Regions from separate parts of the Mesobacillus sp. AQ2 genome, predicted to be linked through region 3. Evidence: riboswitches for the same ligand, from Rfam matches in the RefSeq annotation. Region 3 holds a riboswitch; each other region holds the start of a gene.
The links. Region 3 has a riboswitch for S-adenosylmethionine ahead of QNH36_RS20825 (O-acetylhomoserine aminocarboxypropyltransferase/cysteine synthase family protein). Riboswitches for the same ligand answer to the same signal wherever they lie in the genome.
Positions count from the first base shown of each region.

Region 1 (7,494 bases), 2.0 Mb from region 3:
CCCTACAGGGCAGAACAGGTCGCCGATCTGGCAGGCATCTGCCGGGCATAATTCAAATCCTTCTGATGTATCAACTTTTACTGCGTAAACAAATTCTCCGCCGACAAACTCACAGCGAGTGATATAACTTTCAGGAGACTGGATATATTCCTGAATCAGTGTTATTCCATCAACAGGTTCCTCAAACGACGGGCCCTCCACATATGCCTTAAGTGCTTCAATAGATTGAAACAACTGCACGCCAAGCCCTTTTCCAGCTCGATTGTGCTTCGTGATAAAGGCTCTTCCCTCAAATGGTTTTGCCGCTTCCAGCAGCTGCTGCTTTCCAACGGTGGCGATAGTACGCGGAGTCGTTACCCCATGCTTGTTCAGCTCAAGGTATTGCTTCACTTTGCTGACTTCCAGTTCAAGTGCCCTTGATCCGTTGTACACCTTCCGGCCATGTGCCTCCAGCCAGGCTAAAACCTGAGCGGAATATTCAGGTGCGAACCGATGTCCTCTTGTATGGGAAGAAGCACTCATTCTGCTGTAAAAGATCCCCTCTGGAGGCTCCTTTGACAAATCAAGCAGCCCTTCATCCAGATGCCACTCTTCAAAAGGTATTCCCAGCTCCTCCAGGCGTTTTGTTAAATGGACAGTCCATTCACTGTTTTCATGGATGATATAAACTTCGCTCATGATCTTCATCTCCTTAAGTTTATTTATCTATCAAACTGTCAGCTGCTTTCTTTTTACCTCCACAAGCGGCATGACCTGTTTCGCGAATCTCTCCATCTCTTCCAGTTGTGGCGAGAATTGCAGCAGGAGCAATCCCAAACCTGCTTCTTCATACTGTAAAATCCGCTCGGCAATTTGGTCAGGTGTACCTACCAAATTAGGGCGCAATCCTCGGTTTGACACCGAATAATCCTGAAGCTGGATTTGCTGCTCCAGCTGTGATTTGCTGGTGAAGTCCTTGAACCCGGCATAGGCACTGGATTCTTTTACAGAAGTAATTCGTTCCAACTCCGCGAATGCTTCAGCCTCGGTGTCCCGGCAAATAACGTAAGCGGCCATGCCGAACTCTGACAGTTCAGGATTTGATGTAGCGGCCCTTAGATTTTTCATCTCTGCAATTTTCTGTTCAATCTCTTCAACCGTTCCGCCATGCATGACATATGCATCGCAGTTCTCGACAATGGTTTGCTTTCCCTTCAGACTTTCTCCGCCGGCATATAAGATCGGATTTGGACGCTGAACTGGTTTAGGAAACAGCTTCGTATCCTTTAGTTGATAGTACTTGCCTTCATATGAAAAGTTCTGTTCACTCCAAAGCCCTTTCAGTACATCAATGAATTCGTGCGTCCGGTCATACCGCTCATCATGCTCGGTAAAAATATCGCCGTACTGGCGTGCTTCTTCCTCCCACCACGCTGAAACGACATTCAGAGTAAAGCGGCCATTGCTGATCTGGTCAATGTTCGCTGCCATTTTTGCCGTAACTGCCGGGTTATGGAATCCCGGCCTCACCGCCGACATGATTTCGATTTTTTCGGTTACTGATGCCAGAGCAGCAGCGGTTGTCCACGCTTCAAGTGAGTCATGCTCAGGACCTTTTATATCATTCAAATAAAGTTCGGCAATTAATGTAGTGGAATATCCCCATTTTTCTGCTGACTGGATCACTTTCTTTGCATAATCAAAAGTTGCTGGCATTTGTTCATTCTCAACATTTCTTAACCATCCGCCAAAAATCGGCAGCCAAAATCCATACTTCATACTTCTCTCTCCTCTGCCCAATCACAATCTCTACTTTACCAACCTGTTAAGTCGGTATTTAAACCAAAAACTTGGAGACCAATTAATAGCCTCCTAAAACAAAAAGCTCCCTTCAAAAAGAAGAGAGCCATTTTATACTCCCTTCTCATCTTTCAGACAAATTGTCTGCAGGAATTGGCACAGTATTCATTGAGAACCTGTTGCCGAGGTTTCGCAGGGCCTATCCCTCCACCTCTCTTGATAAGAAGACATTCTTATTAAGTTTTAATTCATTAAAGTGATAATATTCTAAATTTGTTTAAATGTCAATTCGTTTCTCGAAATAAGTTTTAACTTCCTACCGGAAACCCCAGCAAAAACTTATTCACACGCTGTGCAGCTTCTTCCAGTCTTTCTGGAGGCTGTACCATAGCTATTCTGACATAGCCTTCTCCCTGCTGCCCAAAGGCGTCACCCGGAACCACAACAATCCCTTCCTCTTCAATCAACTTGAAGGCAAACTCGCGAGACTTCCATCCATCAGGGATTTTAGCCCAGACAAACATCGTTGCCGGAGAATTGGCTACCTGCCATCCGCTGTTCCTGAAACCGGATACTAAAGCATCCCGTCGTGCCTCATACAGTTTTAGCTGATCGCCAAGAAACGAATAGTCAGAAGTCAAAGCAGCGATTGCTGCCTTTTGGATAGGATAGAATACTCCATAATCAATATGTGACTTGAAGGATGCCAGAAGATTGATGACCTGCGAATTGCCTGCGACGTATCCAATACGGCAGCCAGCCATATTGAAGGTCTTTGAAAGCGAATTGAACTCAATGCCAACTTCCTTAGCCCCTGGTACCGAAAGGAAACTAATCTGAGGATTTCCGTCATAAATCAATTCAGAATATGCAAAATCATGGACAACTAGAATATTATGTACCCCTGCAAATTCAACTACCTCTTCAAAGAAGACTCTGTCAGCAAGTGCAGTGACAGGATTTCCCGGATAGCTCAATATCATCATTTTTGTTTTCTGTAATACTTCCTCTGGAATCTCATTTAACTGAGGAAGAAATTTATTTTCCTCCAACAGCGGCATAGGATAAATTTCCCCTCCAGCAATCGTAACGCTAGCTTCGTAGATTGGATACCCTGGATCTGGGACCAGTACATAATCACCCGGGTCAACTATGGCAGTCGCCAAATGCGCAAGTCCATCCTGTGAACCCATCAACTGCAATACTTCTGTTTTTTCATCAAGCTCGACAGAATACCGCTGGCTGTAAAAATATTTTACTGCTTCATTAAACTCGGCGATGCCCTTTAATGTGTATCCATATTTACCGGGATCCATTGAATATTTCGCCAGTGTTTCCATCACAAATGCCGGCGGCTGGAAATCCGGGCTGCCAATGCTTAAGTCAATGACATCCTTGCCATTCAACAATGCCATCTGCTTCCTGTCTACTACTTCCTGAAAAATGCTCGAAGTCATTTTTCTGATCTTTTCTGATCCGTAAATATTCATGGACATTCCCCTTTACTGTTCAATGATTCATGTTGTTCTCATGGAAGTTGATTCCTCTGAATTTTTTAAATATAAAATCGATTATAGCAGTTTCACTTTATCAGTTCTATAAAAAAATAAAAAATGAGCTGCTTTGCAGCTCATAGAATAAGTTCCTTATTAGAATAAAAGGTGTGCGATCGGCGCTACAATGATAAGTGTAAGGATTGTTCTCTGAATCCAAATGACCACCAATTTTCTCAGGCTGATTGGAATTTCTGTAGACATTATGCTTGGAATCAGTGCTGAGAAAAAGACTATGGCTGAAACTGAAACTACGCCGATGACAAACTTTGTTACCATTGGCGCCTCTGTTACAAGCATGGCAGGCAGGAACATTTCGGCGATTTCAATAGCAGATGCCTTGGCTGCCAGCATGGGTTCAGGAATCTGGAGTATCAATGTGAATGGGTAGAAAATATAGCCAATCAAATCGAATACAGGAGTAAACTCTGCTAAAACAAGACCCAACAGACCTACAGATAGAATGGACGGCAAAATCCCCATTGTCATGATCATTCCATCGCGCAAGTTATCCAGTATATTTTTCCCCAGGGAGGGTGCTTTGTTCGCTGCGAGCATAGCTTCTCCCCATGCTGTTTTGAGACGGTTCTCCGTCACTGGTTCCTCTGGAACACCTTTTCCCTCATAGTATTCGTCACTCATCGTCCTTAATGGACGCAACCTGACTGTGATGGCGGTTACAATAAATGTAACGAAAAGTGTCGTCCAGAAATACGTATTCCATACTTCCATTAATCCCAGCGTTTTTGCGACTACAATCATGAACGTGGCAGATACGGTAGAAAAGCCGGTCGCAATAATGGTTGCTTCTTTGATCGTATACTTGCCTTCCTTGAACACCCGGTTAGTAATGAGCAGTCCGATTGAATAGCTTCCAACAAAGGATGCAACTGCATCAATCGCAGCTCTTCCAGGAGTCTTCCAGACTGGCCGCATGATTGGCTGCAGAAGGACACCAAAAAATTCAAGCAGGCCATAGCCGACAAGCAATGCCAAAAAAACGGAACCAATCGGAACCAGGACTCCAACCGGAATAACCAGCTTTTCATATAGGAAAGGTCCCATCCCAGGTTCAAATAGCCATGCTGGCCCAACATCTGTCAACATCATTAATGCTACTATAACTCCAATTACTTTCAGAAACGAAAAAATCATAGTCGTCGAATTCTTATTCCAAGTTTTTCTGTAAAAAGGATAGATGGCACCAAATAAAATTACAATAAATGCGTAATACGGAACTGCTGCAGAAAAAGTGGTATTAATCCAGGTCACTAAGTGGTCAAGCGGGATTGACGATTTCCCGCCCACAGCAATTGGAACAAAAAACATGAATATGCCAATCGCACTAAACAGAAAAAACTTAATCATACTCAGGTTTGATAATGGTAGTTCCGGCTGTTTGCCAGCCTTTACTTCAGGCGTGTTCTGCACATGACTTCCTCCTTTATTTGATTTTTTATATTATTTGTAAGAGAGGAGCATGATTTTGCTCTTCTAGTTACCTAAGGAAAAGTGTCCTTTTTAATATTTATTCAATCTTGAATAAAATTATAGTGAAAGGTCTCTATTTTTTGTTTTAATTTCAGTCGACAATCTCTTATTTTCCTTGTGTTTGCACAAAAAAGGACTGCCAGAGCAGCCCTTACATCACTATGTCCGTGTTATAATCTTATCAATAATCCCGTACTCCAAGGCTTCCTGTGCACTCATGAAATAGTCGCGGTCAGTGTCCTTTTCGATTTTTTCCATTGGCTGACCAGTGCGTTCAGATATGAGTTTATTCAAATGGTCACGAAGTTTGAGGATTCTTTTAGCGGAAATTTCAATCTCCGTTGCCTGGCCTCTTGCCCCGCCTAGCGGCTGATGAATCATGATTTCGCTATTAGGCAGTGCAAATCTTTTTCCTTTTGTGCCGGCAAGCAAAAGCATTGCGCCAAACGATGCTGCCATTCCGATACAGATGGTGCTGATATCTGGCTTGATATACTCCATCGTATCAAAAATCGCGAACCCTGCAGTTGTAGAGCCACCAGGACTGTTGATGTAGATGGAAATATCCTTATCGGGATTATCTGCTTCAAGAAATAGCAGCTGTGCAATGACACTGTTGGCCACATGATCGTTGATCTCATCACCAATCATGATGATACGGTCTTTCAACAATCGGGAATAAATATCGTATGAACGCTCGCCACGGTTAGATTGCTCTATGACATAAGGAATTGTACTCACATTGTTCCTCCCCTTTCCTGCCTATGCAGCCATTTTGAAAGTAGAGAGGGGTGAACGAGAACATGAATGCAATGACATTTCCGGAACGGATGCAGCAAGCGCCGGAATCTCCTGGATGTTTTCCAACAGAACGGTTGGGTCCTCGGATTGCAGCGATTCGCAAAGTAAGTCTGACAGCAGGTTTTCTTCATCAACGCTCAAATCCTGGCCCAGCTCTCTCAGTCTGCTATCCTTATCAAGCCTCTTCCTCGCCCGATGAAGCGCAGCTTTTACGGCCTTTTCCGTTGATCCCATCAGCTCGGCAATTTCATGTGACTGAAATCGAAATGCTTCCTTTAACACCAAAATCACCGCCTGCTTCGGCGTCAATTTGGACAAAAGCGTCTCAACAGTATCGATCACATTCCCTTGAGTGCTCGATCCCAGATTTTCCGGTATCCCCGTCACTTCACGGCTGTGCTTCCTGATTGTATCCACCCACTGGTGATAAGCCATTTTTTTTAGTAAGGCTCTGCTGACCTGGGATGGCTCATAATGGCGGATTGCCTTCATCGTCACTTCCTGCAAAAGATCATCACCATCCCAGCTGCTCTGGGTTAAAAACCGGCAATATCGCTGCAGGCTTTGATAATGGCCCATGATCCCCGATTCCTCTTCAGTATTTACATTCCTGAGCTTGTCGATCGACATTCTGTTCACTCCTTTGAACCTCTCTGCACCTTAAACGGATTGAGGGAGAGAAAAGATACGGCCTTTTAAAAATTTTTGTAAATGGTACCTTTTATATACTACTCAGCGTGCTGCGGTGGAACCATTGTAAAAATAAACGTCTGACTTATTCTTGACAGCTTTCTTTGGTTTTTTTTCCAAACCTGTCAAGATTACGAGCTTTTTTTGACAGCTTTCTTTGGTTTTTTTTCCAAACCTGTCAAGATTACGAGCCTTTTTTGACAGCTTTCATTCATTTTGCTTCAAACCTGTCAAGATTACGGGCTTTTCTTGACAGCTTTCCTTCGTTTTGGTCCAAACCTGTCAAGATTACGGGCTTTTTTTGACAGCTTTCCTTCATTTTGCTCCTAACCTGTCAAGATTACAGGCTTTTTTTGACAGCTTTCCTTCGTTTTGCTTCTTACCTGTCAAGATTACAGGCTTTTTTTGACAGCTTTCCTTCGTTTTGCTTCTTATCTGTCAAGATTACGGGCTTTTCTTGACAGCTTTCCCTCGTCTTGTACTAAACCTGTCAAAATACTGACTAATACTAAATGTCTATAGCTCGTTAACTAAACTTAACTACTCTCATATGGTTCAATTATTGTTCATTCGCTTTTCCCAGTTCACCTTTAATTCAGGTGCCGCATAAGGCATAATAAATTCCTCAATCACTTGATTCACTTTTTCTTCCGATATAAGGTTGTAGGTCGATAACTTTATTGTTTGATTGTTTATTGTCTTTATAGCAAGGTATTTCAATGAACTCCCGCTCCATTTAATATCATCGATTTCATTGATTGGAATACTATTTCTTCTTCCTTTTAAGATTCCCGATTCAATAGTGAATATAGTCCTCCCAGATAGAATCACACTAATGAGTTTTAACAAAATAGAGCCAGAAAAGATTAACCCGACAATTCCGATGATGCCGACTAAAAAGCCCCTTACGATTCCTGAATCAGGAGCGACTACGAAAAGAACAAATGCTGATAATAATGTCCCAAATAGTGCAGAGGTAATCATACAGCCGGCTCCAGGAGCTGTATAAACGACTTCCACCTTATTTTCTGTTACTTTTATATTATGTTCTTCCATTTTAAGTTCACCTTTCACAACCATATATAATAAAAGCTTACAGAGCTAATCTCTTTAGCCTGCAAGCTTCTAAAAATTTATGCGCCTTTATTGCTCATACGCTTATTCCAGTTCTTTTTAAATT
Region 1 is NZ_CP126080.1:2,101,765-2,109,258, reverse strand. It holds gene QNH36_RS10510 (ATP-grasp domain-containing protein) at 1-678, opposite strand, end outside; gene QNH36_RS10505 (LLM class flavin-dependent oxidoreductase) at 709-1,758, opposite strand; SAM riboswitch class I at 1,901-2,005, opposite strand; gene QNH36_RS10500 (LL-diaminopimelate aminotransferase) at 2,088-3,269, opposite strand; gene QNH36_RS10495 (YjiH family protein) at 3,429-4,700, opposite strand; gene clpP (ATP-dependent Clp endopeptidase proteolytic subunit ClpP) at 4,983-5,564, opposite strand; gene QNH36_RS10485 (sigma-70 family RNA polymerase sigma factor) at 5,586-6,254, opposite strand; gene QNH36_RS10480 (DUF5381 family protein) at 6,870-7,370, opposite strand; gene QNH36_RS10475 (DUF5381 family protein) at 7,448-7,494, opposite strand, start outside.
Region 1: linked by a shared signal. The riboswitch ahead of QNH36_RS10505 (LLM class flavin-dependent oxidoreductase) and the one ahead of QNH36_RS20825 (O-acetylhomoserine aminocarboxypropyltransferase/cysteine synthase family protein) in region 3 are both predicted to bind S-adenosylmethionine.

Region 2 (7,494 bases), 390 kb from region 3:
TGGGTCAGCTGGGCAAAGTTGATGACCGGGTCGTTTGAATCCTGGGCATAAACGTAAATGGAAGTTTCCGAGCCAACTAATGCAACATCTGCCGCATTCGAAAGCACGGCGGTCATTGTCTTGTCGCCGCCCCAAGCTGTAGTGAGCTCGATTTTCAATCCTTCTTCCTCAAAAAATCCTTTGGCAAGGGCAACATACTGAGGAGCATAGAAAATCGAACGAGTTACCTCTGCCACTTTAACAGTCTGTACCTTGTCTTGACTGCAGGCTGCAAGAGGTATAATAAGTATGGCAACCAAAAATAAAGCAAAAGCGGCTTTGAACCATTTTTTCATATAGATGCCTCCTAAAATCTGTCTTAAATTGGGCTTACGATAATGTATGAGGAGAGAAAAAATGTGTGAATGCCCAGTAGCAAAATAGAAAAAAATTCATATAGAGGAGTGATGAAGGTGGACAATGACGGTCAAATCATATCAGCATATAAGTTTCCTTCTCCCAACCCCAAAGTCCAACTTGAAATGGTCACTTATTTTGCAGGCGGGCTGCGTGTCAAAGGGCTGCTGGCAAGACCGGCTGAAGGAAGCGGGGCAGAAGGGTTCCTTTACCTTCGTGGCGGAATCAAAAATGTCGGGAAGGTGAGGCCAGCCCGGATTGCCCAATTCGCTTCCGAAGGCTTTACGGTTTTTGCTCCTTTTTACCGCGGCAACCAGGGTGGTGAAGGGGATGAAGATTTTGGCGGGAATGACCGTGACGATGCCTATGCCGGCTTTAGGCTGCTTCAATCACTGCCAGGGGTTGAAAGGGTTCATGTCTTTGGGTTTTCCCGCGGAGGTTTGATGGCTTTGCTGACGGCCATTCAATTTCCGGAGACAGCCTCAGTTGTCACCTGGGGCGGCGTGACCGATATGTTTTTAACCTATGTGGAAAGAAAAGACTTGCGAAGGATGATGAAAAGGGTAATTGGCGGATCGCCGAAAAAGGTGCCGAACCGATATAAATTCAGGACGCCTTTATACGAAATCGAAAACCTTAAAGCACCCGTGCTGCTGATCCACGGCCGAAATGACCGCAATGTCTCGGTTGAACACTCCTATCGGATCGAGAAACGGTTAAAAGAGTTGGACATGCCGGTCGAAAGCTGGTACTTTGATGAATATACGCACTATTTTCCACCGGTGATGAACCGGAAAGTGGTCAGCGATTTAACGAATTGGATGAAATCACAGCCGCAACAATGATAAAATGAATTTGAAGTTACTTGCGAATAGGAGCGAAAAATGATGGGGATGCCATTAGAGTTGAATACAATGATCGTGACAAAAGGCCGCGAAAAAAGGCTCGAAGACAACTTCTTCTCTTTGAAAAAGGAAGGCTACAGGCTTTATCCAATTGACATTCCAGTAGAAGTCAAAAAGACGATCGAAGGCGACCTGACTGGAACAGGAGTCATTTCAAAGGTCGAGTGGACAGAAAATGAAACAACCATTACGTATCAATTAGTTTCCTTGAACTCTACAAACTGAGCAGGGCACATACTGTGCTCTGTTTTTTTTTGAAAAGGGCTGGTGCTAACTGTTAGAAAAACAATCAAGTATGCAAAGTGCATCTTTATTGGTGCCCTGTTTTCTGAGGAGACGGGATATTAGGGCACCAATAGGTTCTATTGGTGCCCTGTTTTCGGATGAAATGGGATTTTAGGTCACCAATGAGTTTTATTGGTGCCCTGTTTTCGGATGGAACGGGAATTTAGGTCAGCAAAGGGCTTTATTGGTGCCCTGTCCTACAAGGGAACGGGATTGTGGCTTTGCTCAATATAAGAATCCATTTATGAATAACAAAATAATAAAATCAAAGGCCATCTCTTTTCCAGAGATGGCCTCACTCAAATTCTTATTTAACGGTTGGTCCGCCTTTTTCTTCGATTTCAGACGGTACGTTTGTGAACTTTTTGAAGTTGTCACGGAACTGGTCTGCGAGTTCGTTTGCTTTTGCGTAGTAGGCTTCCTTGTCACTCCATGTTTTGACTGGCTGGAGGACATCGTCAGGTACACCTGGTACGTGCAGCGGGATATCGAGGCCAAAGATTTCGTCTTTGGCGGTTTCGACGTTGTTCAGTTCGCCTTCAAGTGCTGCCTGGACCATCGCGCGAGTGTACGCCAGCTTCATGCGGCTGCCGGTTCCATACTCTCCGCCTGTCCATCCTGTATTCACGAGGAATACCTTTGCGTTGTGCTCATCGATTTTTTCACCAAGCATTTCCGCGTACCTTGTGGCAGCAAGCGGAAGGAATGGAGAACCGAAGCATGTTGAGAATGTTGCCTGTGGTGAAGTGATGCCGCGTTCTGTTCCAGCAAGCTTCGAAGTGTATCCGCTCAGGAAGTGATACATTGCTTGTTCCTTTGTCAGCCTGGCGATTGGAGGCAAGACTCCGAAAGCGTCAGCTGTCAGGAATACGATCGCGTTTGGATGCCCCGCTATGCTTGGGTCCACGATGTTTTCGATAGCCTGGATCGGATAGGCTGCACGAGTGTTTTCTGTCAGGCTGCCGTCATCATAATCGGCCACGCGTGTTTCGTCATCGACTACGACGTTCTCAAGAACAGATCCAAAGCGGATTGCATCAAAGATTTGCGGTTCTTTTTCCTTGGACAAGTTGATGCATTTCGCATAGCAGCCGCCTTCGATGTTGAACACACCATTAGGTGACCAGCCATGCTCATCGTCACCGATCAAACGGCGATTATTATCAGCAGATAAAGTTGTTTTGCCTGTGCCAGATAGTCCGAAGAACAATGCTACATCCCCTTCGCGGCCTACATTCGCTGAGCAGTGCATCGAAAGGATTCCATTTTCCGGAAGTATATAGTTCATCACGGAGAAAATCGATTTCTTCATTTCGCCCGCATATTCCGTTCCGCCGATCAAGACGACGCGCTGTTCGAAGGAAACAATGATGAATGTTTCTGAGTTTGTTCCATCAACCTCTGGATCTGCTTTGAAAGTAGGAGCCGAAATGACCGTAAACTCGGATTCATGCTCAGGAAGCTCTTCCTCAGTCGGACGGATGAACAATTGATGGGCAAACAGGTTGTGCCATGCATATTCATTGATGACCTGGATTGGCAGGCGGTATTTCTTATCCGCGCCGGCGAATCCCTTGAATACGAAAACTTCCTCTTTATCTTTAAGGAACTTCAATACCTTATTATATAGCTTCGTGAAGGATTCCACGGAGATCGGCTGATTGACCGAGCCCCAGTCAATTTTGTCTTTCACGGATTCTTCTTCGACAATGAATTTATCTTTAGGTGAACGGCCAGTATATTTACCAGTAGTCGCTCTTACTGCTCCAGTTGATGTCAAAAGCCCTTCGTTGCGGTTCAGGACCTTTTCGACAAGCTGGGGCACAGATAGCTGTACCTGTACATTGCTTCCTTTTAATAATGCTGAAAGTTCATTTGATATTCCTACAACGTTCATCGGAGGATACCTTCCTTTTTTATAGATTCAAAATACGTATATCAACTTTCGAGAATCCAGTTCCAGCGCCTGACCGCTCGAGTCGCTTGGCTAGTGTCGCCTCCTAGAAATTCCGAAACTTCAACTCCGCCCGCCGAAGCAAAAAACGCTTCATTGCCGGAGTCTCCAGTTTCTGCGTTTCTAGGCAGACGGCTATACTTTTCGATTTTGGTCTGCCCAATGAAGACAAAAAACGACTTCGCTGGTCAGCCTCCAATGCTTGCCGCGGCAGGTCAAGGCGCTTCCACTTTTCTTGAAAGAATGATAATTTGTAAGTGTTTACATCTCGGTAATAGTATAACACATTGCTTCAATTAATCTATACTAATGATGAAAAAATTACCTTGTACCTAACTTGCGTTATATAATTCTTTCTTTATATAGTCAAGTAATATGGGTTGGTTTGACAACTTTTTATTTTAAGGCTCTGTTAAACAAGACTGTTGATTTTTGTTCCAGGCGCTTCGCTTTCCGCGGGGGAAGAATTATGAAAAAGCTCAAGTGCCAGCTTTTTCAAAGACCAAATTCTTCTTGGCTGGCGCTGAGCCTCCTCGTCGCTTTGCTCCTGCGGGGTCTCACCTAACCAGCTGCGCCCGCAGGACATTGAGAAACTTCCCTGAACCTGCCCACGCACGATGAAAATGCGCTAGCATTTTCGGAGGAGCCTACGCGCCTTCCACTACAATCAACAGGTGTAAAAACAACATTGGGCTTTAACAGAGCCTATTTTAAAGAAATGGTTTCAACAACAATCGACATTTTTGTCGAGAAAATGATTGACATGGCCAGACAGGTTCGTTATGATTTTGATTTGAACGGATACTCTCTTATCCCGAGCTGGTGGAGGGACAGGCCCAATGAAACCCAGCAACCTGCAAACGAGAAAAACAGCCTAAGAATCAGCTGATCTTTTCCGGGCAAAGGTGCTAACCTGACGCAAGGGAATTGCCCTTGAACGATAAGAGCGAAAGGCGCGGTTAAAGCTAAAACCTTTCCTCACAATTGGAGAGGTTTTTTATATTGCTTTTTTCTGTCCGATGCATAGAAATGCAACTGGACTGCCTTCTTTGGTGTCATTGCTCCCGTGGGTGAAAATTAGGAAAAAAAGAAATTCACCATGAATCTTAAACAAATTTTTCTAATAAAAACTCAGCGTTTATTTCATACTACATAGGGAATGAGTACCGTATCAAACCGAGGTTTGTATTGGGACAGCCTCGATCAATTTTTATACATGAGGGAGGAACTCAGATGTCAAACAAACGCCGTTTGTTCACTTCTGAATCAGTAACAGAAGGCCATCCGGATAAAATTTGCGACCAGATTTCTGACGCGATTTTGGATGCGATCCTTGCTAAAGATGCTAACGCACGTGTTGCTGCTGAAACATCAGTTACAACTGGCCTTGTACTAGTTGCAGGCGAAATCACAACATCTACATACGTAGATATTCCTAAAATCGTACGTGAAACTGTCAAGGAAATTGGCTATACTCGCGCGAAGTACGGCTTTGACGCTGAAACTTGCGCAGTGTTAACTTCCATTGACGAGCAGTCTGCAGACATCGCGATGGGTGTTGACCAGGCTCTTGAAGCACGTGAAGGACAAATGTCCGATGCAGAAATCGAAGCAATCGGAGCTGGCGACCAGGGCTTGATGTTCGGTTTTGCATGTAATGAAACGAAAGAGCTTATGCCGCTTCCGATTTCATTGGCGCACAAAATTTCCCGCCGCCTGACTGAAGTGCGCAAGGAAGAAATCCTTCCATATCTTCGTCCGGACGGAAAAACTCAGGTAACGGTAGAATACGATGAGAATGACAAGCCAGTCCGCATCGACACAATCGTTATCTCAACACAGCACCATCCTGAAGTTTCGCTTGAGCAAATCCAGCGCAATCTTAAAGAACATGTCATCAACCCTGTCGTACCGGCAGAGCTGATCGATGAAAACACAAAATACTTCATCAACCCAACTGGCCGTTTCGTAATCGGCGGACCACAGGGTGACGCAGGTCTTACTGGCCGCAAAATCATCGTTGATACTTACGGCGGATACGCTCGCCACGGCGGAGGCGCATTCTCTGGTAAGGATCCTACAAAAGTTGACCGTTCAGCTGCATACGCTGCGCGTTATGTTGCGAAAAACATCGTCGCTGCAGGCCTTGCTGAAAAAGTTGAAGTTCAGCTTGCTTACGCAATCGGTGTTGCCCGTCCGGTATCTATCTCAATCGATACGTTCGGAACAGGCAAGGTAAGCGAAGATGTATTGATCGATGTTGTTGAAAACAACTTCGACCTTCGTCCAGCTGGAATCATCAACATGCTTGACCTGCGCAAGCCAATCTACAAGCAGACAGCTGCATACGGACACTTCGGCCGTTCTGACGTTGACCTTCCATGGGAGCGTACAGACAAGGCAGAGGCACTCCGCACTCAGGCTCAAGGTAAATAAAAAGGAACAACGGGAGTTGCATAGAAATATGTAACTCCCTTTATTATTTGCCGTCTAATTAGGGAGCGCCAGATATTTTCAAGGTTTGCACCTGGTCCAAAAGGTGTAAAATAAAGTATTACCTTAAATTTCCCTCAGATTTTACTGCAAAAATTTTGCGTTTAATGGTAGTATTAGATGGTATGTTTTTTGGAAGTAAAATTACTGGAAAATCACAATAAATTTTTTCTGAAATGGAGAAGGTGAAGTACATAATGTGTGGCTTTATCGGTTGTGTACATGAAAATGCACAGGAATTCAGCAGCGATGATAAGCAGCTGTTCAAAAATATGAATGACATCATCACCCACCGCGGGCCTGATGATGATGGGTATTTCTATGATGAGCATATCCAGTTCGGCTTCCGCCGTCTGAGCATCATCGACCTTGAGGCTGGCCATCAGCCATTGACTTATGAAAATGAACGCTATTGGATCATTTTTAACGGGGAAATCTACAACTATCTCGAACTTCGTGAAGAGTTGATTGAAGAAGGACTGACTTTCGAAACGCACTCTGATACTGAAGTCATCATTGCCCTATACAGCCACCTTAAGGAGCAGGCTGTAGACAAGCTGCGCGGAATGTTCGCATTTGTCATCTGGGATAAGCAGGAACAAGTCCTTTACGGTGCACGTGACCATTTCGGCATCAAGCCATTCTTCTATTTTGAAGATGAAAATCGCACATTCTTCGGTTCTGAAAAGAAAAGCATTTTGCTTGCGCTGCAGAATGATGTGATTGATTATAAGGCACTGCAGCACTATTTAACTTATCAATTTGTCCCAGAACCTAATACAATGTCTGAAGGCATCTACAAGCTTGAGCCAGGGCATTATTTTACAAAGAAAATCGGTTCACCTATGGAAATCAAGCGTTATTGGAAAGCGAGCTTCTCGCCAATCCAAAAATCTGAGGATGAATTCACGAAGGAGATCAGGGATGTCCTGTTCGAATCGGTGAAAATCCACATGCGCAGTGATGTGCCGGTTGGTTCTTTCCTTTCCGGCGGGATTGATTCTTCTATCATTGCGTCGATTGCGAAGCAATACCATCCTGGAATCAAAACATTCTCTGTCGGATTTGAACAGAATGGCTTCAGCGAGATTGACGTCGCCAAGGAAACGGCTGATCGACTCGGTGTTGAAAATATCAGCTATGTGATCAGCCCGCAGGAATACATGGATGAACTTCCTAAAATCATGTGGCATATGGATGACCCGCTTGCTGATCCGGCAGCCATACCTTTGTATTTCGTTGCCCGTGAGGCAAGGAAGCATGTAACGGTAGTCCTTTCCGGTGAAGGTGCCGATGAATTGTTCGGGGGCTATAATATTTACCGCGAACCGCAAGACCTCGAGGTATTCAATAAAATTCCCGGAGTAGGGAAGGCGATGCTTAAGGGCATTTCCAAAATGATGCCAGAGGGTATGAGAGGCAAGAGCTTCATCGAGCGCGGCGTGACTCCAATGGAGGAGC
Region 2 is NZ_CP126080.1:3,741,539-3,749,032, reverse strand. It holds gene QNH36_RS18840 (ABC transporter substrate-binding protein) at 1-335, opposite strand, end outside; gene QNH36_RS18835 (alpha/beta hydrolase family protein) at 453-1,241, shown strand; gene QNH36_RS18830 (DUF2584 domain-containing protein) at 1,284-1,526, shown strand; gene pckA (phosphoenolpyruvate carboxykinase (ATP)) at 1,894-3,483, opposite strand; SAM riboswitch class I at 4,347-4,487, shown strand; gene metK (methionine adenosyltransferase) at 4,774-5,976, shown strand; gene asnB (asparagine synthase (glutamine-hydrolyzing)) at 6,231-7,494, shown strand, end outside.
Region 2: linked by a shared signal. The riboswitch ahead of metK (methionine adenosyltransferase) and the one ahead of QNH36_RS20825 (O-acetylhomoserine aminocarboxypropyltransferase/cysteine synthase family protein) in region 3 are both predicted to bind S-adenosylmethionine.

Region 3 (7,494 bases):
ACACCAAGGCAGGCATTGATTCCGGAAGCAGAACCTTCCAGATTACGGTCGTCGTTTTTGCTCCCATAGATTTTGCTGCTTCAATGACTCCCTTATCAATCTCACGCAAGCCGATTTCAACCATCCTTGCGTAAAACGGCGCTGAACCGATAATCAGCGCTGGCAACGCGGCATTTTCGCCAATCATTGATCCAACGATGAATTTTGTAAAAGGAATCAGCAGGACAATCAAAATGATGAATGGAATCGACCTGAAAATATTTACCACTGCGCTTAGTACGACATTAACCGGTTTGTTTTCCCATATATTGCCCTTTGAGGTCAAGAAGAGCAACAATCCAAGAATGGCTCCAATTATGAAGGTAGCAACAACGGAAATGGCACTCATGTATAGTGTCTCAATTGTCGCCTCCCACATGCGGTCCCAGTTAACATTCGGGAATAAAGTTTCAGCCATTCGAAATCACCTCCACGCCGACTTCATGCTGGCCGATAAATTCAATCGCACGGGCCAATTCTTCCTCTTCACCATCAAGATGGATGAACAAGGTTCCATATGAACCGTTTTGTGTCTGAGAAATTTTCCCCTGCACAATATTGACCGTGATGGAAAATTTGCGGATTAGATTGGTGATGAGCGGCTGCTCGGCACCTTCGCCTACGAATGTCAGCTGGATGACCCGTCCATGCGGATATCGCTCCAGTAAATGGTCTACCGTTTCCTTTGTTTCCTCCGGTTCAGTCACCTGCTGGACAAACCTTTTCGTAATTGGCTGCTGCGGGTTCTTGAACACATCCAATACTGGTCCAGTCTCAACGATGTTTCCGCCCTCCATGACCGCAACCCGGTGACAAATCTTACGGATGACATGCATTTCATGAGTGATCAGGACAATGGTAAGTCCCAATCTCTTATTGATATCAACGAGAAGATCCAGGATCTGGTCGGTCGTTTGCGGATCAAGCGCTGACGTCGCTTCATCACCGAGAAGAACTTTTGGATTATTCGCCAGTGCCCTGGCGATACCGACTCTCTGCTTCTGCCCGCCGCTTAATTGTGAGGGATAAGCATCGCCGCGTCCCTCAAGACCGACAAGCGTGATCAATTCTTTTACCCTCTTGTCCCTCTCTGATTTCGGCACTCCTGCGATCTCAAGAGGGAAGGCTATGTTATCGGCAACCGTCCTTGACCAGAGTAGGTTGAAATGCTGGAAAATCATGCTGATTTCCTGTCTTGCTTTCCTTAATTCCGCACCCTTGATCCTTGAAACTTCCCTGCCTGCCACAACGACAGAACCTGAAGTTGGGATTTCAAGACCATTCAACATGCGGATCAATGTACTTTTACCTGCGCCGCTATATCCAATGACGCCAAAGATTTCGCCTTCTTTCACTTCAAGGTTGACATCATCTACCGCTTTGACTTCGCCTTTTTTTGAAGGATAAATCTTTCTGGCTTTTTTTATCGTGATCAATTGACTCCCCCTCTTTTGCAACAACCATATTCTTAACTCAAAAAACCGTTTAATTTCCATCCTAATCAGAAGGTTATCAATCTAGTTTCCCATTCCCTGCCGGTAAAAATTCAAACTTCAGGTAAAATGGATGCACCTTCCTGGAATAATATGCTCTTGTAAAACTCACGTTAGAACTGAACATGGTCGATTCTGGCATTAAAAAAGCCTTTCTGCAAATAAGCAGAAAGGCATAATAATTGGCTGTATCCTTTCTCTCATCTGCCAAAGCCATCAGCTTTGAGTGAATTGGCACCGTTTCAGATAAGCAAGCTTACTGACGGTTGCCGGGTTTCATCGGGCACTTCCCTCCACCTCTCTTGATAAGAGTACGCTATTAAATTTTAAAATCGGTTTTTAGTTACGAATGTGATTGTAGCACGGAACAAAAATGGGTGTCAATAAAATTATTTTCAAATACCTTTTGGAAGGTACTGGATATTAGGTTCTTGCCGTGACCCCTGGTACTCCAGTAGCTTTTTCAATTGCCTGCTCCAGGTCTTCGATGATGTCATCAACGTTTTCAATACCGACAGAAAGACGGAGTAAATCTTCTGGAACCCCCGCTGCCTTAAGCCCTTCTGAATCAAGCTGCTGATGGGTGGTGCTTGCAGGGTGGATGACCAGGCTCTTCGCGTCGCCGACATTCGCAACATGGGACCAAAGCGTCAATGAGTTAATCAGTTTTGCTCCAGCTTCCCTGCCTCCCTCGATGCCAAATACTACAACTGACCCTGCACCTTTTGGAAGGTATCGATCTGCCAATTGCTTATCCGGGTGAGAGTCATGCCCAGGGTAGGTGACCCAGGTAACAGCAGGATGTGTTTCCAGGTAGTCTACTATTTTAATCGTATTGACTACATGCTCTTTCATGCGTACATGCAATGTTTCGATTCCAAGATTGAATTGGAAAGCACTCTGCGGGCTGATGGCCGGACCAAGGTCGCGAAGCAGCTGAACCCTGGCCTTTACTATATAGGCTGCAGCCCCTATCGCTTCACTATAAACAATGTCATGGTAACTGGAGTCTGGCTCATTGAAACCAGGGAACTTCGGGGATCTCCAATCAAACTTGCCTCCATCCACAATGATTCCGCCCATGACTGTGCCGTTGCCTAAAAGCCACTTGGTAGCCGAGTGTATTACGATGTCTGCGCCGTGTTCAATCGGCCGGCATAGATATGGAGTGGCAAATGTGTTATCAATGATCAACGGAATCCCAGCTTCATGGGCAACATCGGCAACTGCTTCAATGTCCAAGACCCTGAGACTTGGATTTCCGATTGTTTCCGCATAAACCGCCTTCGTTTTTGGTGTGATCGCCTTCCTGAAATTCTCCGGGTCTTCAGGATCCACAAGGTGGACATTAATTCCATATTTCGGCAAGGTTACAGCAAATAAATTATACGTCCCTCCGTACAGATTAGAGGCTGCAACGATTTCATCCCCTGCATGGGCAATATTCAGAATCGCCATCGTGATTGCCGACATCCCGCTTGATAAGGCAAGAGCACCTACTCCTCCTTCAAGCAGGGCGACTTTTTCTTCCAGGGCTGTCACGGTTGGGTTGTGGATTCGCGAGTAAATGTAACCAGGTTCCTTGAGTGCGAACAAATCGGCTGCATGATCCGTGTTTTCAAATTGGAATGCATTGCTTGAGTAAATTGGCACAGCCCTTGCCCCAGTCACCGGGTCTGGTGATTGTCCTCCGTGGACACCGATTGTTTCGATTCTGTAGTTTTTTTGCTCATTTGCCATCTCCATCTCTCCTATCATAAAAATAAAATGGAAAGGTGATACAAAAAACCCACTTCCTAAGAAGAGGGCCATTTATCATCTCTCCTTATCTTTTCAGAGTCTACACTCTGCAGGAATTAGCACCGTGTTTAATAACCGGTTGCCGGGCTTCATCGGGCCAGTCCCTCCGCCTCTCTGGATAAGAATATTCAGTTCGTTTTTATTGCGTTAAAGTGATAATATCATTTCCATGCATTTAAAGTCAATATATTACGATTTTTCTGAATAAATCAAGCGGAAAGCGGTCTTGCAAGGTAGAAAATGGACTCAAGGACCAACAAATCTCTGAACGGGCCGTCTTCTACGGTATAATATCCCCATCTGAGGCCTTGCCTCAGTTTGAATTCTCCTTTCAACAGCCCGGCAATGCTGGCTTCACTTCCTTTGATTGTAATCTGGAATTGAGAATTGAGATTGCTTGTTAGGAGTTCCACTCGTCCCCCTTTGAATACAAGGTATACTTCTTCCTTTTCTGACTCTAATTTCAAACAAAGATCCAGCTTTTTGATCAATTGCAGTATATGAGCCTTACCGCCAACTTCATTCGCAAAAAGTTCAATAGATTCCCGCATGCCGCTCAACTCCCTCACATACATAATTCTTTTTCGTAAGGAAAAAACCTGTTGGAATCCTTCGACAAATACTTCGTTAATAAGCGGTTAACAACATACAAACATAGAAAAAAGACAATAACGAATGATATTTCGCCATTGTCTTTCATTTCCCGAGAAATATATCCAAAGAAATACAGTAATCAAGCGGTCTTGGTGGCTGAGATGGCGGATTTTGTTTTGTCCATCGCCTTGAAGACAAAGAAGAAGTAAGTTGATCCTACTAAATAAATACCTGCTGTGATGGTGAAAACCGCCGCATATCCCCAATAGGAGCCATATTTCAAAACGATTCCCGTCGAAACCGGTCCCATAATCGCCCATCCAAGGTTAAATACCATTTGATTCACAGAGTTGGCCAATCCTTTCATCGAATCATCAACCTTCGACATCATTAGCGACATTTGAATTGGATTCCCTGCGTTCATGAGGGCTTGTCGAAATAAAAAGCCAAGGGCAGCAAGCCAGAAATGCTGAGTGTAAGCAGTAAGCAGCAAAAACGGGAGGGAGAGCATTTGCAGGACAACGATTGCTTTCACTTCCCCAAGCCTGCGCACAACCATCGGACCAATGATCATGGCTGCTGCAGTTGCTCCCTGTCCAAGTGAAATGACCAGGCCAATCAGTGAATTTGATGCCATGAACCGATCAGCAAAATAAAGATTCAAGTAAGGGATGACCAGTCCAGCACCGAAGCCGATCATCAACTGTGCGACCGCAAATAGAATGATGATTTTAAGGCTCGCTTTATGAGGGATTCCTCTTTTAAAATCCATGAACTTTCTGTCTGTCTGGTTTTCTATCCGTACTTCCTTAAGTCGGAAAATAGGAAGAAGTGCGGCCAGAAACAGTGCTGAACCAGCGACCAATGTGAAACGGATACTCTCCAGTTCAGGGAGGAATAAAGAAAACACATCTGTAAGGATTCCGCCCAAAAGGCTTCCGACAACATTGGCTGCTGTCATCGCTGCAAAATGTATGCTGAAGATATGCACGCGCTGTTCAGGTTGGGAGTTTTCTGCCAGCCACGGAATGATGGAAACCTGGATAAAAGCGGACGCAAGACCAGTACCAAATGAAAACAATATCAGTAGTTCCTGACTCTCAACCATACTCCGTGTAAATAAAATGATTCCAGTCGAGAATGCTCCAAACAGCATCAGCTTTTTCCGGCTAGCCCTGTCGCTCATAACGCCTGCCGGAATGAGTACCAGTGCCGTGGAAAGAAACGTCATTGAAATCACTTTCCCGTTTACCAGTTCATTGAATCCCAGCTCTCGTATGTAAAAATTATAAATCACCATAAAGATCCCTAGACCGATTTGGGTGAGGATGTTTGCCAGGAAGGTCAATTTTATATTGCGATTATAACTTTTGATTTGGTCTGCCCACTCTTGATAAAGAGCCATTTTTTTATTTCGCCCCTCGGTTATTTCGATAATCTAAATATAAACCGTTTGGCATGAAATGTAAATATTTTTCAGTGTTGCCTTTCGCCGCTTAGGAGACCATATAATTCGGAACTGGGGATTGGGTGTTAGAGCCTTTATCTTCGGCCAAAACCTGATTAGCGCAAAAAAAAAACGGCCAAGCCGTTTATATTTACCCTTTCAACTCTTTCAATTTTTCAAAGAGATACGGAACTGATTGAAAAGCATAGATTTTCTCCTGTACCTCCCCATTTTCTAATACAATCAGACATGGTACACTTTCTATTTCAAATCGTCCTGCCATTTCAGGCAGGAAATTCAAATCGGCTTTCCCCGATGGGAGGTCAGGCAGGAGTTGTTCAATCACTGTCAGCATTTTGCTTGCTACCTGACAGGTTCCGCACATTGGTGTATAAAAGTATAGGTAACCCGTTTGTTTTTCTGCGAGGAATGTTTCCATGTCCGTCCTGGTCCAGTCTTCCATTAAAGTCATCCTTTTTCTAAGTACTCTGCATGAACATCAATATTTGCTCCGATTAAAACAGTAGCAAGGTGATTTTCAGGTGCGGTTGCCACTTCCCGGTACATCCTGTCAATGTACAGATGGTTCGCCTCAGGAAATTCCCTTTTAAATTGCTTCCTCAGCTTTTCGCCTGATGCGTCTGCATCTACGAGGATATAGACATCTTTATCAAAAAGCGAGTCAATCAGCTCATCAAGCTTTGAAACGCCAATTGTCCCATTCGTGCAGATAATTTCCACTGGCTCCTTCAGCACGGTCTGTACTTTCTTTTTGTCTGACGAACCTTCTACTATGATCACCTTGTGATTTTCGTCCATCGCCATAACCACCTATGCACCAGAAAATAATTACTTTACAACATTATAAACATTATTAAATAAATTGTGCTGTTTACTTGTATCTTTCTATTGTTACTGTTTTTTTGGGAGATTGCAAAGATTTAGTCCAATATTAACTTTATCAGGGAGTAAAAGGAATTTTATACCCGGAAGCCAACTAAAAACAGCGGCCAGGCTGGCCGCTGTTCATTTTTTAGCACCAGCCGCCTTCATCACAGTCAGTATACCGTTGCTCAGATTGGTCCGGTACTGATACATGCTGGTAAATCTTATTCTGTTCTGCTTCATAATGATGCTCAAGTTTCATCTGGATCCCTTCAGGAAGCTCGATGTTCCCAATAGGTTCTTTTTCAAGGTAAAGTTGGATCTGACCATTTTCCAGTTTTCCTGTTACCCTGTCTGTGATATCGATTTTTTGCTGGTTCAAAGCCATGAATTTCACCCTTTTTATATAATCATTAACATTAGTTTGTCCAAACTGCTGGAATGAAGTGATGGAAAAATGAAGGAGATTTACATGGGGGAAATGAAAAACGCCTTGAAGGTTCAAGGCGTCGGCAAATCTTATTCTTTGATCATTTCTTCGTATTGTTCTGGTGTCATAAGCTTTTCTACTTCACTGCTGTCTGTGAGTTCAACTGTAATCATCCATGCTTTTTCATAAGGAGATTCGTTAACGAATTCAGGGCTGTCGTTCAGTTCTTCGTTGATTTCAACAACCTTGCCGCTCACTGGTGCATATAGCTCAGATACGGTCTTAACTGATTCAACGCTTCCGAAAGGCTGGTCCAAAGTGATTTCGTCTCCCACTTCTGGAAGTTCGACGAAAACGATGTCACCAAGCTCGGATTGAGCGAAATCAGTAATGCCCACGCGAACCTTTTCTCCTTCAACTTTTACCCATTCGTGTTCTGCAGAATAACGTAAATCTTTTGGTGTATTCATTGACTATCCCTCCAATTGTATATCTCTATCGATTAATATCGATGGGACCAAAATTACAGCCATGCTTTTTCATACTCATCTTCTTTGAAACCTACGGTCACTTTTTCGCCATCTGTCATCAGCGGGCGTTTGATGAGCATACCATCAGATGCCAGCAGTTCCAGCAATTCATTTCTGGATGCCGTCTTGATTTTGTCTTTCAATCCAAGCTCACGATACTTTTGACCGCTCGTGTTAAAAAACTTCTTGATCTCGAGGCCGCTTTTCTCAAGCATTTCTTCCAGCTGTGACTGGGTTGGCGGATTTTCAACAATATGTACTTCGTTATAGGCAACT
Region 3 is NZ_CP126080.1:4,128,171-4,135,664, forward strand. It holds gene QNH36_RS20815 (methionine ABC transporter permease) at 1-457, opposite strand, end outside; gene QNH36_RS20820 (methionine ABC transporter ATP-binding protein) at 450-1,475, opposite strand; SAM riboswitch class I at 1,730-1,844, opposite strand; gene QNH36_RS20825 (O-acetylhomoserine aminocarboxypropyltransferase/cysteine synthase family protein) at 1,956-3,272, opposite strand; SAM riboswitch class I at 3,355-3,457, opposite strand; gene QNH36_RS20830 (hypothetical protein) at 3,542-3,883, opposite strand; gene QNH36_RS20835 (MFS transporter) at 4,066-5,331, opposite strand; gene QNH36_RS20840 (thioredoxin family protein) at 5,525-5,836, opposite strand; gene QNH36_RS20845 (toprim domain-containing protein) at 5,842-6,198, opposite strand; gene QNH36_RS20850 (YusG family protein) at 6,407-6,646, opposite strand; gene gcvH (glycine cleavage system protein GcvH) at 6,778-7,158, opposite strand; gene QNH36_RS20860 (arsenate reductase family protein) at 7,212-7,494, opposite strand, start outside.